Regions from separate parts of the Arthrobacter rhamnosi genome, predicted to be linked through region 2. Evidence: predicted binding sites of a transcription regulator. Region 2 holds the regulator's gene; the other holds the start of a gene.

Region 1 (7,676 bases), on a different contig from region 2:
CCGATGAACATGAGCGCGTCCGTGGCCAGCAGCGTGACGGGGTGGACGTCGGCGAAGTCCACGCTGTTGAAGCCCGCGGTCCGAGCCATCGCGGACTGGAAGAACCCGGCGAGGATCCTCTCCCCCGGCCTCAGCGTGCCGAGGGTCGCCGGGTTGGACCACTCGACGGCGGTGATGAAGGCGGTGCCTGCGGTGAGCAGGAGGACGGTGCCGCTCAGCACGAGCTTGGTGTTCATGTGCCACTTGTGCGGGTACCGGAAGTGGCGCCGCAGTTCGAACAGGACGGGGAAGCCCAGCCCGCCGATGATGACGGCCGCGCTGATCGGCAGGCAGATCCACGGATCGCCGACATAGCCGATCAGGTTGTCACTGAAGAGGGCGAAGCCTGCGTTGTTGAAGGACGACACCGAGTGGAAGATCCCCAGCCATGCGGCTTCTCCCGGGCCGTAGCCGTAGGCGAGGAAGAAGCGCGCCCCCAGCAGGACCGCGGTTGCGGCCTCCACGACCAGCGTGATGCGCAGGACGCCGAGGAGCACGTTGCGGACGTCGCCGAATCCCTCGCTCTTGGTCTCGACCGCCGTCAGGATCCGGGAGCGCAGACCCAGGCGACGGGCGAGCAGGACCCCGAGGAGCGATGCGAAGGACATGATGCCGAAGCCGCCGACCTGGATCAGGGCGAGGATGATGACGTGGCCTTCACCGGTCCAGTAGCGGGGGGTGTCGACGACGACCAGCCCTGTCACGCAGACCGCGGAGGTCGCCGTGAACAGGGCCTCGAGGAAGGTCGCACTGCCCGGTCCGGCCTTCGATGTCGGGATCATCAGCAGTGCGGTGCCGACGAGGATCGCCGCCGCGAAGCCGAGCACGATCACCTGGGCGGGATGCCTGGGGCTGTGGCGCGCCACCCAGGCCCGGAGGGTCCTCAGCGAGCCGCGCAGGACTGCTGCGGCCGGCACCGGCTCCCGGGAGGTTCTCCTGCTCGGCCTCACGGGAATGCTCGACCTCCAGGGGACGGGTGGCAGGGGTGCAGCCGGTCGGCCCCACCTACCCATTCAAGCGGACACCGGGCGGCCCGGCGACGTCTTTACGCTTCCTTGATGCCGCGCTGCTCCAGTCTCACGCCGCGAGGACGCGGGGCAGGTCGGTGAGCGAGGCCACCTCGTGGTCCGGAGGCGTCATGGCGGGCGGGTACGGAACCGCGTCACGGTTCAGCCAGGCGGTGCGGAGGCCGGCGCGGGCGGCGCCGTCGATGTCCCAGGGGTGGACGGCGACCAGCACGACGTCGCCCGCCTGCCGCTGCAGCGCCTCGACCGCATAGGCATAGGCCTGGGGCGCGGGCTTCCACCGCGGGGCGTCCTCGACCGACAGCACCGTGTCGACGGAGAGGCCGGCCCGCTCCAGCAGGCCCTCCGCTGTCGCCCGGGAGCCGTTGGTGAGCGCTGCGGTACCGAAGCCTCCCCCGGTGAGCGCGCGGATCCCCTCGGGCACGTCCGGGTGCACCGGAAGCTCCTGGAGGGCGTCCATCACGTGCGCGACGGCGGCGTCGGCGTCCCGGTTGAGGACCTGACCCGCGAGCACCGCATGCAGTGCCCCCTCGGCGACCGCACGGAAGGCCGGGTTCTGTCCGGCGGCGGTCAGCGCGAAGCCGTCCCGGAGGACCGAGGCGAACCAGAGTGCGGAGAGTTGCGGAGGTACTCCGATCTCCTCGAAGTGCTGGGACATGAGCCCCATGTCCGAGAGCGTCCCGTTGACGTCGAACAGCACCAGTGGGACTGCCATTACTGGCGGTACCCCTCCACCTGGGGAATGGGACGGGCGTCGGCCTCTGCAGGGTCCTCGCCGGCGTCGGCCTTCGCCCGGCGCTGGCGGAGCAGGTCCCAGCACTGGTCGAGGTCCTCCTCGACCCGCTTCAGCCGGGCCGCGTGGTCCTGGTGCTCCGCTCCGGCTCCGGCGTCCTGGGGCTGCTCGCGGAGTTCGTGTTCCTCCTGCACGAGTGCCTGGATGCGCTGCAGGATGTCCTGGTTGTTCATGGTGCGGTCCCTTCGTCGTGGCGATGCCCGCGGAAGCCCGGAATCGGTCCCGGACCGGTCACAATGCTCAGCAGGCTTTCCTTCAGGCTACTGAGACGGGACACCGATGACCAGCGCAGCACCCGAGGTGGAGGACGTCGCGCGGGAGGGGAATTTGGTGCGGCGCCCGGATGGCCTAAGCTGTTGGAGAACCAATTGCCTGTGTAGCTCAGTCTGGTAGAGCATCCGCTTCACACGCGGAAGGCCCGGGGATCGAGGCCCCGCGCAGGCACGAGGATCGGCTGGTGACAGCACCACGAGGAAGGCCCGTACCGCTTGGTACGGGCCTTCTTTTCTGTGCACGCCGTTCGTTCTGAGCGAACAAAATTCGTTAGCACTCCCTAGGGTCGAGTGCTAACATTTTTCGTAGTTGAGCGAGGGGCGCTCAACCCTGAAGAACCCACCTGCCGGTGGCATCTGTGAAGGAGATGTTTCCAGTGGCCATGAAGTTTGATCCGTTCCGCGAGCTGGACCGCGTTGCCGGCGCTCTTCTGGAGAGCCGTCCGGGACTCCGTCTCATGCCGATGGACCTCTACCGCGAGAAGGACCACTACGTCCTAGCCGCGGACCTTCCGGGCATCGATCCCGGATCGGTCGACATCGACGTCGACGGCCAGCTCCTGACCATCCGCGCGGAGCGCACGCTGCGCAGCGCGGAGGGCGTCAAGTGGCTGACCCGGGAGCGCGAGAGCGGCTCGTTCCTGCGCCAGCTCAACCTGGGCCAGGGTGTCGACACGGAGGGAATCTCCGCACGCTACGAGAACGGTGTCCTCAGCGTGATGATCCCCGTCATCGAGCGCGCGAAGCCCCGCAAGATCGAGATCGTGAGCGGTGACTCCCCAGTCGAGTCCACGGCCGTCGAAGCCCCTGCATCCGACGCCGGACGCCAGGGAGCCGTCGAGGCCTGATCCCTTCTGACAGCAACCCCCGGGCGCCCGCCCGGGGGTTGCTGTCCTTAATACCTCCCCGACTCCCCACCAAGCCGCCGCGGCACCCTCACTTTTTCCTTGCACACTCCTGACCCGGGTGCAAAGGATGGGGTATGGACTTCACACCGAGCAAGGCAATCGTCACCGGCTCCGATTCGGGTATCGGGCGGGCCACCGCCATCGCCCTCGCAGCCGCCGGATGCGACGTCGGCGTCACCTGGCACTCGGACTCGGAGGGCGCCGAGGAGACCGCGCGCCTCGTCCGCGAGAAGGGCGTCCGCGCCGCTGTAGCCCAGCTGGACACCACGGACGCCCCGGCGTGCGGGGATGTCATCGACCAGCTCGCACAGGAGCTCGGCGGACTCGACGTCTTCGTCAACAACGCGGGCGTCAACGGCGGGACCCTGTTCCTCGAGACGGACTGGGACACCTGGCGCGGCACCCTGGGCGCGAACCTCGACGGCGCCTTCGTCTGCATCCAGCGTGCCGCCCGCCACATGATCGACGGCGGCCGGGGCGGGCGGATCATCGCGGTCACCAGCGTGCACCAGGAGCAGCCGCGCGTCGGCTCGGCCGCCTATGACGCCTCCAAGCACGGGCTCGGCGGCCTGGTGAGGACCATCGCGCTCGAGCTCGCCGACCGGGGGATCACCGCCAACGCCGTGCTGCCCGGCGAGATCAACACCCCGATGAACGATTCCGAGGACCAGGATCCGCACAGCATGGACCGCCCCGGCATCCCCCTGGGCCGCCCGGGCGCCCCGGAGGAGATCGCCGACGTCGTCGCCTTCCTCGCATCCGGCGCGTCCAGCTACGTCAACGGCGCCTCGTTCGTGGTGGACGGCGGGATGCTCCTCATGGGGCCGCAGGCAGGTTCGCACCTCACGAGCGGGGACTGGCGCACCCTCTGATCCCCGGATCCGGCCCGCCCCCACCCTTCAACGCACGTTCAGAGGGCGTTCAGGCGGCAGGGCTAGCGTGGGGATCCCGAACTCCTGCGAAAGGCCCGCCATGAACGCATCCCCCTCCCCCGTCAGCGATTTCGAATCCCAGGACTGGTCGGGCTTCCGGCGCGGCGAAAACGTGACCCTCCAGCACCCGGCAGGGACGCAGCTCCGCGGCGTGCTGGACATGAGGACCGATGATGCCTCAGTGCTGTGGATCCTCCTGAACGACGGCGGCGGCCGCCGGCTCGTGCACCGGTCGGACGGGTACCGCCTGCGCCGCGGGTGACCGGACCGCAATCAGCACGTCCATCCGCCGTCCACCTTGGGTTCACCTTTTCGCCACCTGTAACGTTGCTCCGGTGAGAATCCGAGCCACCCTGTCCCTGTCCCTCGCCGCCCTCCTCGGCCTGACCGCCTGCGGTTCCGACTACCCGCTGGGCGCGGAGCAGGAAGCCGCGGCGCAGCGCGGGGACACGAGCCTGCAGGGAGCGGTGACCGCGGCGGGATCCTCGGCCCAGGGCCCGGCGATGGACGCCTGGCGTGCGGGCTTCGCCACGCTCTATCCGCGGGCCCAGGTGCAGTACTCGCCCGACGGCTCCGGAGCCGGGCGCGGGGCCCTGCTGGCCGGAGCCGTGGGATTCGCGGGCTCCGATGCCTACCTCAGCGACGAGGAACTCGCCGAGTCCACGGAGGTGTGCGGGCCGGGAGGTGCCTTCAACATCCCGGCCTACGTCTCGCCCATCAGCGTGGCGTTCAACCTCCCGGGCATCCCGGAACTGAAGCTCGACGCCGCCACCGTGGCCCGCATCTTCCGGGGCGACATCGCCCTGTGGAACGACCCCGCCATCGCGGCGCAGAACGACGGCGTCGACCTCCCGGCCCTGCCGGTCTCGGCCGTCAGCCGGTCCGACGATTCGGGGACCACCGAGAACTTCACGGACTACCTGCACGCGGTGGTTCCCGAGATCTGGACCGAGGAGCCCGACGGAACGTGGCCGGAGGGCCTCGAGAACGAGAACGCCAAGGGCAACGCCGGGGTGGTGAGCACCGTGGCCGGTACCGTCGGTGCGGTGACCTATGCCGACGACTCGGCGGTGGGCGACCCCCTCGGCCGCGCGGCCCTGAAGGTCGGCGAGGACTATGTGCCGGTCAGCTCGGAGGCGGCGGCTGCCGCCGTCGACCTCGCCACCCGCGTGCCGGGACGCGAGGACTACGACATCGCACTGGAGCTGGACCGGACCACGGGTGAGCCCGGCGTCTACCCTCTGGTCCTGGTGTCCTACCACGTCTACTGCGCGCGCTACGAGAACGAGGCGAGCGCCGACGTCATCCGGGCCTTCGGAACCTACGCCGTCAGCGCGGAAGGCCAGGCCGAGGCCGCAGAGGCCGCGAAGAGCTCGCCCATCCCGCCCGAGCTGTCCCGGCAGGCGGCCGAGTCGATCGCATCGATCGAGGTCGGGGACATCCCCTAGGACAGCGAAGAGGCGGACCCCCTGGGGATCCGCCTCCTGTCACCGGAGCGCCGTCAGCCGATGCGCGGACCGCCCGAATCGGGGTCGTTCGTGGAGGTGTCCGGCAGCGTGCTGTTCGCGGGTGTCGCGTCGGTGGTGCCACCGGTCGGCGGTGCCTCGACGTTCCCGCGCCAGGCGCCGGTCTCCCCGCCGCTCTTCTCGATGAACTGCTTGAACCTCTTGAGGTCGCCCTTCACCTGCGCGGCGTCCGCGTGCACGACGGCGCCGATCTTCTCGGTGAACGTCTCGGGGTGCCAGTCGATCTGCACCATGAGCCGCGTGGTGTTCTCGTCGAGGCGGTGGAAGGTGACCACGCCGGCATGCGATTCGCCGTCGGTGCTCTTCCAGGCGACACGCTCGTCCGGGTGCTGCTCGGTGATCTCGGCGTCGAACTCGCGCTTCACGCCACCGATGCTCGTCACCCAGTGGGTGGTGGTGTCCGAGGTCTGCGTGATGGACTCGACGCCGCCCATGAACTGCGGGAAGCTCTCGAATTGGGTCCACTGGTTGTAGGCCGTACTGACCGGTACTGCTACGTCGATAGATTCCTGTACTGAAGCCAAAACGGTTCCTCCTTCGTAGAGACTCCGGCGCCGTCCGCTCCCGTTCGGAGATGCGGAACGGCAAAACCGTAAGTCCCCTTAGCGTATGCAGATCCGTTGGATTTGGCCAACGCGCAGGGCTAGTGTGAAAGGAGTCCCCCGGCGAGGATCGGCGCGTCCGGTGCCCTGCCGGGAGGAGAAAATCTCTCTAGCACTGGAGGATTAATGAAGGCTTCACCCACCCTCACGGACAACATGCAGGCCGTCCTGGTCGATCTGATCGAACTGCATCTGCAGGGCAAGCAGGCCCACTGGAACGTGGTCGGCAAGAACTTCCGCGATCTCCACCTGCAGCTGGACGAGATCATCGACGACGCCCGCCTCTTCGCGGACGAGATGGCCGAGCGCATGCGCGCACTGCACGCCGTCCCGGACGGCCGCAGCGTCGCCGTCGCCGAGGGCACCAAGATCGATCCCTTCCCCGCCGGCCTCGTCTCCACCAAGGACACCGTGGGTCTCGTGGTCCGCATGCTGAACGCCACCGTGAAGACCATGCGCGACGTGCATGACCAGATCGACGAGGAAGATCCCACCACCGCGGACCTGCTGCACGGGTTCATCGCGAAGCTGGAGCAGTACGCGTGGATGGTGGACGCGGAGAACATGGAACCGACGGCCGAGGTCGTCACCCCCGTCGGCACGGAGCACGCCACCGTCTGACGGGTCGAACCGACCGGAGAGGGGACGGGAGGCAGGCGCCTCCCGTCCCCTCGGGCCATCGTCCATCCAGCATGACCTCTCCTACTGTGTAGGCTGGCTAATGGTCTAGCAGAAGGCCGAACACAGACACCCTGGGTTTGTGTATCGGTTCCGGAGGTATCCGGACGCCCTGCCGGCGCGATGCACCCGACGCCCGGTGGTTGAACGAAACAGGATCCAGTACACATGGCCGACCAGGTTGCCGGGCAGACCACCGCGGACTACCTCCAGGACCTCCTCCTCGATACGGACGACGTAGAGGAGTTCCTCACCGAATTCGCCCGCTTCGCCGCTGCCCGCCTGTTCGAACAGCCCGGGGAGACGCTGTGCGGCATCACCCTCCTGCGCAACAAACGGGCAGGCACCGTGGCCAGCAGCAACGAGGCTGCCCGGAAGCTCGACGAACTGCAGTACCTCTTCTCCGAGGGCCCGTGCCTCACCGCCTGTGAGGAGCAGCGCACGGTGCACGTTGCCGACGTCAGCACCGATGAACGCTGGAGGGGCTATCTCTCCAGCACTGCCGAGCACGGTGTGAGCTCGATCCTGGCCGTGCCGTTCTCGCTCGAAGCCGGAGCCCGTGCCGCACTGAACGTCTACTCGACGGAGAAGGGCGGCTTCGATCCCACGATCATCGCCACCGCGGAGACCTTCGTCGCACAGACCTCCAAGGCCCTGATGCTCTCGGTCCGGCTGGCCCAGCACAGTGAATCGGTCACGAACCTCAAAGCTGCTATGACGTCGAGGACCGCCATCGACATCGCGATCGGGATCATCATGGCGCAGAACCGCTGCAGCCAGGTGGAGGCCCTCACCATCCTGAAGTCGGTGTCCAACAGCCGCAACGAGAAGGTCCGCGACATCGCCGCCTCCGTGGTGGCATCCATCGGGCAGGCCGGGCCCGAGACGCACTTCGACCCCT
Region 2 (7,676 bases):
TGGATCCACGGCGACCTGCACGCCGAGAACTTCGGCACCTACATGAGCAATGAGGGGCGGCTGACGTTCGACGTCAACGACTTCGACGAGGCCTACGTGGGCCACTTCTCCTGGGACCTGCGCCGTTTCGTCGCCTCGCTGACCCTGCTCTGCTGGCAGAAGGCCCTGCCGACCCGGACGGTGCGCGATCTGGCGCACACCTATCTCAATGCCTATCTCGGTGCCGTCGAGGACTATGTGGAGGACGAGCAGTCGGCCTTCGCCTTTCGGCTGGACAACACCGAGGGCACCATCCACACGGTGCTGCAGGAGGCCCGAGCGGCGCGGCGGACAGGGCTGCTCGACTCGCTGACCTCGATCGAGGGCTACGAGCGCCGGTTCCGTGACGACGGATCCATCCGGATCCTCGACGACGAGGAGCGCGCCGAGGTGGCGGACGCGTTCGAGCGCTACCTCGAAACCATTCCCGACAGCGGGCGATCGCGCCGTCGCGTGTTCTACCGGGTCAAGGGCATCGTCGGCAAGAAGGGCTTCGGGATCGGCAGCGCCGGGCTGCCGACCTACAACGTGCTCATCGAGGGGTTCGACGAGGCGCAGGAGAACGACATCATCCTGACGATGAAGCAGTCGACCGTCGCCGCGCCGAGCCGGATCGTCCAGGACGAGCGGGTCCGCAGCTACTTCACGGACGACGGACACCGCGCCGTCATCAGCCAGCGGTCGCTGCAGCCGCACACCGATCCGTTCCTCGGCTACACGAGCATCGGGGGCGTCTCGTTCGTGGTCTCCGAGCTCTCGCCGTACAAGCGGGACCTGTCCTGGGACGACCTCATCGAGCCCGAGCAGATGAAGCCCGTCCTCGAGGCCCTCGGGAAGGCGACGGCGAAGATCCACTGCTCGACGGACGAGGACAGCGACCACGACCTGGTGCCGTTCCGCACCGAGACGGCCATCCTGGCCGCCGTCGACCCCTCGCGGGACGAGTTCATCGAGGACATCACCGACTTCGGCGAGACCTACGCCGATACCGTGCGGCAGGACCACGCCCTCTTCGTCGACGCCTTCCGCGAGGGGCTCATCACCGCGGTGCCGGCAGCTTGAACAGAAGAAGTTGAGTCTGTCAGACTCAACTTCATTTTGACCTGTGACGCCCTGCGCCTATACTTGAGTGCAGAACGCTCAATCTACGCGCCCGGCGGATGAGCGCCTCGCAAATCCCGGGCAGTCGAAAGGAAATTGCATGTCACGTGCAGTAGGTATTGACCTCGGAACCACCAACTCGGTCGTCTCGGTTCTCGAAGGTGGCGAACCCACCGTCATCGCGAACGCCGAGGGCGCACGCACCACGCCGTCGATCGTCGCTTTCTCCAAGTCCGGCGAGGTCCTGGTCGGCGAGATCGCCAAGCGCCAGGCCGTCAACAACATCGACCGCACCATCTCGTCGGTCAAGCGCCACATGGGCACCGACTGGAGCGTCGCCATCGACGACAAGAAGTACACGCCGCAGGAGATCTCCGCGCGTATCCTCCAGAAGCTCAAGACGGACGCCGAGAGCTACCTCGGCGAGAAGGTCACCGACGCCGTGATCACCGTCCCCGCGTACTTCAACGACGCCGAGCGCCAGGCCACCAAGGAGGCGGGCGAGGTCGCGGGCCTGAAGGTCCTGCGCATCGTCAACGAGCCCACCGCGGCAGCTCTCGCCTACGGCCTCGACAAGGGCAAGGAAGACGAGCTGATCCTCGTGTTCGACCTCGGCGGCGGAACGTTCGACGTCTCGCTCCTCGAAGTCGGCAAGGACGAGGACGCCTTCTCCACCATCCAGGTCCGCTCGACCGCCGGTGACAACCGCCTCGGCGGCGACGACTGGGACCAGCGCGTCGTCGACTACCTGCTCTCGCAGGCCAAGGCCAAGGGCGCCGACCTGTCCAAGGACAAGATCGCCCTCCAGCGCCTGAAGGAAGCCGCCGAGCAGGCCAAGAAGGAACTGTCCTCGGCGACGTCCACGAACATCTCGCTGCAGTACCTCTCCGTCACGGCGGACGGTCCCGTCCACCTCGACGAGCACCTGTCCCGCGCGAAGTTCCAGGACCTCACCAAGGACCTGCTGGATCGCACCAAGAAGCCGTTCCATGACGTCATCGCCGAGGCCGGCATCAAGGTGGCCGACATCGACCACATCGTCCTCGTCGGTGGCTCCACCCGCATGCCCGCCGTCGTCGAACTCGTGAGGGAACTCGCAGGCGGCAAGGAGCCCAACAAGGGCGTCAACCCCGATGAGGTCGTCGCCGTCGGCGCCGCTCTGCAGGCCGGTGTCCTGAAGGGCGAGCGCAAGGACGTCCTCCTGATCGACGTCACCCCGCTGTCCCTCGGCATCGAGACCAAGGGCGGCATGATGACCAAGCTCATCGAGCGCAACACGGCCATCCCCACCAAGCGCAGCGAGACCTTCACCACGGCGGACGACAACCAGCCGTCCGTGGCGATCCAGGTCTTCCAGGGCGAGCGCGAGTTCACCCGGGACAACAAGCCGCTGGGCACCTTCGAGCTGACCGGTATCGCACCGGCCCCCCGCGGCGTCCCGCAGGTCGAGGTCACCTTCGACATCGACGCCAACGGCATCGTGCACGTGTCCGCCAAGGACAAGGGCACGGGTACCGAGCAGTCGATGACCATCACCGGTGGCTCGTCCCTCTCCAAGGAGGACATCGACCGCATGGTGCGCGAGGCCGAGGAGCACGCAGCCGAGGACAAGAAGCGCCGCGAGGCCGCTGACACCCGCAACGGCGCCGAGCAGCTCGCCTACTCCGTGGACAAGCTGATCGCGGACAACTCGGACAAGCTTCCCGAGGACGTCCGGACCGATGTGCAGGCCGACGTCGACGCACTGAAGAAGGCGCTCGAGTCGCAGGACAACGACGACGAGGTGAAGTCGGCCTTCGAGAAACTGCAGGCTTCCCAGTCGAAGCTCGGCGAAGCGATCTACGCCTCCGCCCAGCAGGACGCCGGCTCCGCCGGGGGCGCCCCAGCCGATGACCAGTCAGCCTCCGCAGGCAGCGACGAGGACATCGTCGACGCCGAGGTGGTTGACGAAGACGCCAGCGAGAAGAAGTAGCCATGCCGCACCACGGAAATGAAGAAGAGCACCAGTCGGAGCCGGTGAGCTCACCCGACGACCGGAAGATCGACCCCGAGACGGGCGAAGTCCGTGGGCAGCAGAACGACACCGGTGCTCCGGCCGCGGAGGAATCCGCGGCCGGAGGGCCGGCCGCCCCCACCGGTGATGCCTCCGAGGGAGACGCCCTGGCTCAGGCCGAGGCCATCCTGAATGAGGCCGGCGCCGACAGCGAGACCGACCCTACCGAGCAGGTCATCGCGGAACTCCGTGATGATCTGCTCCGCCTGCAGGCCGAGTACGTGAACTACCGGCGGCGCGTCGAGCGTGACCGCGACGTCGCCCGGGACCAGGCGGTCATCGGCGTCATCAACTCGCTGATGCCCGTCCTCGACGACATCGACGCCGCACGCCAGCACGGCGACCTGGCCGAGGGCCCGTTCGCGGCGATCGCGGGCAAGCTCGAGAACGTCCTCAAGGCGTACGAGCTCACCCGCATCGATGAGGTCGGCGTCGCGTTCGACCCGAACATCCACGAAGCGCTCATGCAGCAGCCGAGTGCGGACGTCCAGGCCGACAGCGTCAGCCAGATCCTCCGTGCGGGCTACCGCAAGGGCGAGCGCGTCCTCCGGGCCGCGCAGGTCATCGTGGCGGTTCCGGAGTAACCAGCACCATGAGCGCCGGGACGGTCCCCGAACGGCGGCAACGAAATTCCTGCGGGCCTGGCGGCCCTTGGAATATTGAAGCCGCCTTCCTCGGGGACTGCCCCGGCTCCCGCCGCTTACTCACCTCTCTATTGGAAGAACTACGAAAGGAGACGCCAGTTGGCTAGTCAGGATTGGGTCGACAAGGATTTCTACAAGATCCTCGGTGTCTCCAAAGATGCGTCCGACGTCGATATCAAGAAGGCCTACCGGAAGCTCGCCCGCAAGCATCACCCCGACCAGAACCAGGGTGATGCAGGCTCCGAGCGGACGTTCAAGGACGTATCGGAGGCGTATTCCGTCCTGTCGGACGCCGAGCAGCGCCAGCAGTACGACGCCATCCGCGCGATGGGCGGCGGTGCACGGTTCTCCGCGGGCGGCGCGGGCGGCGGTGCAGGCGGTGCCGGATTCGAGGACATCTTCGGGAACCTGTTCGGCCAGACCACGGGCACGCGCCAGCGCACCGGCTTCTCGAACGGCAACCTGCCTCCCGAATTCGCCGACCTGTTCGGCAGCGGGGGCATGGGTGGCAGCGGCTTCCCCGGTGGTTTCCAGTCGACGCGTCCGCAGAAGGGCGCCGACCGCACCGCCAGCACGTCCATCTCGTTCGGCGGGTCCATCAACGGGACCACGATCGGCCTCCGCGAGCCCTCGGGCGAGCAGATCGACGTGCGTATCCCTGCCGGCATCCGGGACGGGCAGAAGGTGCGCGTCAAGGGCAAGGGACAACCCGGCCAGGCCGGACCGGGTGACCTCATGGTCACCGTTCACGTGAAGGACCACCCGCTCTTCACGCGCGACGGCGACAACATCCGCGTCCACGTGCCCGTCAGCTTTCCCGAGGCGGCGCTCGGAGCGCAGATCGACGTGCCGACCCTCACCGGTGAGCTGGTGAAGATGAGGATCCCCGCCGGAACACCGTCCGGAAGGACCCTCCGGCTCAAGGGCCGAGGCGTGAAGACCGCGAAGGCGACAGGTGACCTCCTGGTGACCGTCGACGTCGTCGTCCCGCAGAATCTGTCGAAGGACGCCGAGGCCGCCGTCGAGGCGTTCCGGGACGCGACGAAGGACGCCGATCCGCGTGCCGGCCTCGCTGCGAAGGCTCGGCTGTAACAGTACATTTGAGCAACCGCCGGGAGCACCGGCAGCGGAAGGAGGCATGCAATGGACCACACGGTGCCCATCTACGTCATCTCCGTGGCCGCCGAGCTCGCTGACATGCACCCGCAGACGCTCCGGCAGTACGACCGGCTGGGCCTGGTGACGCCCAGCCGGGCACCGGGCCGTGCCCGGCGCTACTCCCCGAAGGACGTCAGCACGCTGCGCGAGATCCAGAGGCTGTCGCAGGAAGGGGTGTCGCTCGAGGGCATCCGTCGCATCCTCGAACTCGAGAACCAGGTGTCAGCACTGCAGTCGCGCGTCACCGAGCTGTCCTCCGAACTGGCCGCGCGCCGGGTCCAGGCCGAATCCAGCAGGATCTTCGCCGCCGGGCTCGCCGGCGACGTGGTCACGCTGGCCCGCGGCCAGCGTCCGCGCCCGCGCAGCCAGGCGCTCGTCGTGTGGCGACCGGACGCGGCCCGCACGGCACGCTAGGTCAGCACGACGCCGGCCCCTGGTGGAATTTGTCAGGGGACGCGGGCAGACTGGTCAGATGGAATCCACCCCGGAGATGCCCCATGTTTGAAGTTTTCGTCGAGGCCCTGGCGATCGGTGCCGGCGTACTCACCGCGCTGGGCGCGGGCACGGGCGTGGCCGGCTGGCTGGTGGTCCGGAAGGTCAAGCGGTCGAGGATCATCGAGCGCACGAAGGACCGGGGTCTCCTCGCCGCACGCGCCTACGCACCGGATCGACTCACCCGGGAGCCTGCGCGGCTCATCGGTGACCTCAAGCGCTCCTCCCGCGCGACGCATCTGGCCCTGGCCGAGGCGACGGCACAGGGCCGTCCCGTCGGCGACCTCCCGCGCGCCGCCGCGGAGATCGACCAGGCAGCGGCATCGCTGGACCACCTCCTGCGGGCCGCGGACCGCGAGCCCAACCGTGCGCTGAAGCAGGAATGGACCGCGGACCTCGCCGCACAGGCACATGCCCTCGATGAGCTCTCGGCCGACCTGCGCCGTTCCCTCCTCCAGACCTCGCGCTCCATCGACACGCTCCAGCTCGAGCAGGCCACGCATCGGCTGCGCACGGAGATCTCCGCGATGACCACCTGGCGGGACAGCTACGGGAACCGGCAGGCCTGGTAATCGGTTTCACCAGGTAGCCTTCTTCCAACCAGTCCCCGGGGGGTCCGACGTGTCGATCAGACGCCGTATCACGCGCATCGTGCAGGCCAACCGTTCCGCGGCGGCCGAGTCCAAGCAGGATCCGAGCGTCCAGGCGCAGGACGCGCAGCTGGCGCAACGCAGGCTGCTCGACCAGGCGCGGCGCGGGGCGGCCGACGTCGCGGCCCACCACCACCGCGTAGGGCTGGCAGCCAATGACGCTGCCGACTACCTCAACCGGGTCGAGGCGGCGGCTGCGGCCGCGGCGCAGCGCGGTGACGACGACGCCGCCCGCGCGGCGATCCGTGAATCGATGACCGCACGGCGACGCCTGGAGACACTCACGGGCCAGCTGCGCGAAGCGGAGCAACAGGCCCGCAGGCTCCACGACGACGTGCAGCGGCTGGAGGAGCGCGTGAGGCAGAACGCGATGGACTACGACGCCCTGCGCGCCCGCCGTGCGGCAGCACAGGCGGCCATCGGCGTCCACGATGCGCTTGCCTCCTCGTCGCGGGAGGCCGCGGCGATCGACGCCGCGCGCCGCAGCGCCGAACTCGAGGTCCGGCGCTTCGAGGCGCAGGCCCAGGCACGCGAGGAACTGTCGTGGACCGACCCGTCGTCGCCGCGACTCCAGCAGGCCTTCGAGGAGCTCGAAGCCGAGGCGGCCGCCCAGCAGGAGCTCGAGGACCTCAAGCGGAGGAACTCCCGAGGCTATCCTCCAGGGCAGCACTGAGGGCCCGGAGGACTGCGTCGTCGACGTCCTCCTCCCGGCGGAGCCGGATGCGCCACGCGAACGGATCACTGGTGCGGACCGGTTCGAGCCCTGGCAGATCCGGCACCGCCAGGCGGAAGAACAGGTCCACCGCGGTCCTGGTGCTGGGCGTGACCTGCGCGAACTTCCGGCGCGACGTCTGCAGGGACACGTAGGTCTTGCGCATCTGGATGACGGTGCCGGGGGTCTCGGCGGCCCACAGGAGGAGCCGGTCCGCGATGGGTTTCAGGAGCGGCCGGTCCGCGTACTGGCCGTCGTAGAGTTCGTCGGCGGTTCGAAGGAAGAACTCCGGGAGCCCGAAGACCTCCCAGTCCACGCTCATCAGGTTGTACCCGGTGACACCCTGGTCCTTCAGCCAGCGGGACAGCTCGTCGCGCCCGGTGATCCCCGCCTCGCGTGCCGCCGTCGCCCACTCCGCGGGCGTCCGGCCCGTCGTGCGGAGGAGACGCGCGGCATTCGTGTCCACCATCGGCTGCCAGCTCCGCATTCCGCTCATGCCCCCACTGTAGCGGCGCCCCGCTTCCCGCCCGGTGGCGCAACCGATGAGCGGTGGCTGCGAAGCGCGGAGAAGCCCGGAGGGCGTTGCTACACTCGGGCGATGACAGAGCTGAGCGGGTCCCACGTCCTCGTCGTCGGCGCTACCGGGGTGCTCGGCGGGGAGCTGTCACGCCAGTTGGCGGCCCAGGGCGCCCAGCTCACGCTCTCCGGCCGGTCCGAGGAGAAGCTCGCGCAACTCGCGGATGAACTCGGCGACGCCGTCGTCGGTCGCGTTGCCGCCGACCTGGGGAAGCTGACCGGTCCCGCGGACATCGCCGCAGCCGTCTACG

Evidence for each region. Region 2 encodes HspR, which represses chaperone genes until heat shock. Its sites were predicted from a motif close to AAGTTGAGTCNNNNNGACTCAACTT; they were not measured.
Region 1: ACX80I_RS05865 (Hsp20/alpha crystallin family protein) is a predicted target of HspR. The motif match lies at 2,437-2,461, and genes of this name have one in related genera.

Annotation. Positions count from the first base shown of each region.
Region 1 is NZ_JBTNDT010000002.1:315,412-323,087, reverse strand. It holds gene ACX80I_RS05885 (TrkH family potassium uptake protein) at 1-956, opposite strand, end outside; gene ACX80I_RS05880 (haloacid dehalogenase type II) at 1,117-1,779, opposite strand; gene ACX80I_RS05875 (DUF2630 family protein) at 1,779-2,030, opposite strand; tRNA gene ACX80I_RS05870 (tRNA-Val) at 2,228-2,301, shown strand; gene ACX80I_RS05865 (Hsp20/alpha crystallin family protein) at 2,513-2,977, shown strand; gene ACX80I_RS05860 (SDR family oxidoreductase) at 3,112-3,909, shown strand; gene ACX80I_RS05855 (hypothetical protein) at 4,010-4,231, shown strand; gene pstS (phosphate ABC transporter substrate-binding protein PstS) at 4,305-5,417, shown strand; gene ACX80I_RS05845 (SRPBCC family protein) at 5,471-6,019, opposite strand; gene ACX80I_RS05840 (Dps family protein) at 6,224-6,718, shown strand; gene ACX80I_RS05835 (GAF and ANTAR domain-containing protein) at 6,944-7,676, shown strand, end outside.
Region 2 is NZ_JBTNDT010000005.1:57,609-65,284, reverse strand. It holds gene ACX80I_RS11295 (DUF2252 domain-containing protein) at 1-1,101, shown strand, start outside; gene dnaK (molecular chaperone DnaK) at 1,241-3,112, shown strand; gene ACX80I_RS11285 (nucleotide exchange factor GrpE) at 3,115-3,777, shown strand; gene ACX80I_RS11280 (DnaJ C-terminal domain-containing protein) at 3,937-4,929, shown strand; gene ACX80I_RS11275 (heat shock protein transcriptional repressor HspR) at 4,981-5,409, shown strand; gene ACX80I_RS11270 (hypothetical protein) at 5,493-6,059, shown strand; gene ACX80I_RS11265 (PspA/IM30 family protein) at 6,109-6,810, shown strand; gene ACX80I_RS11260 (DUF5655 domain-containing protein) at 6,767-7,345, opposite strand; gene ACX80I_RS11255 (SDR family NAD(P)-dependent oxidoreductase) at 7,448-7,676, shown strand, end outside.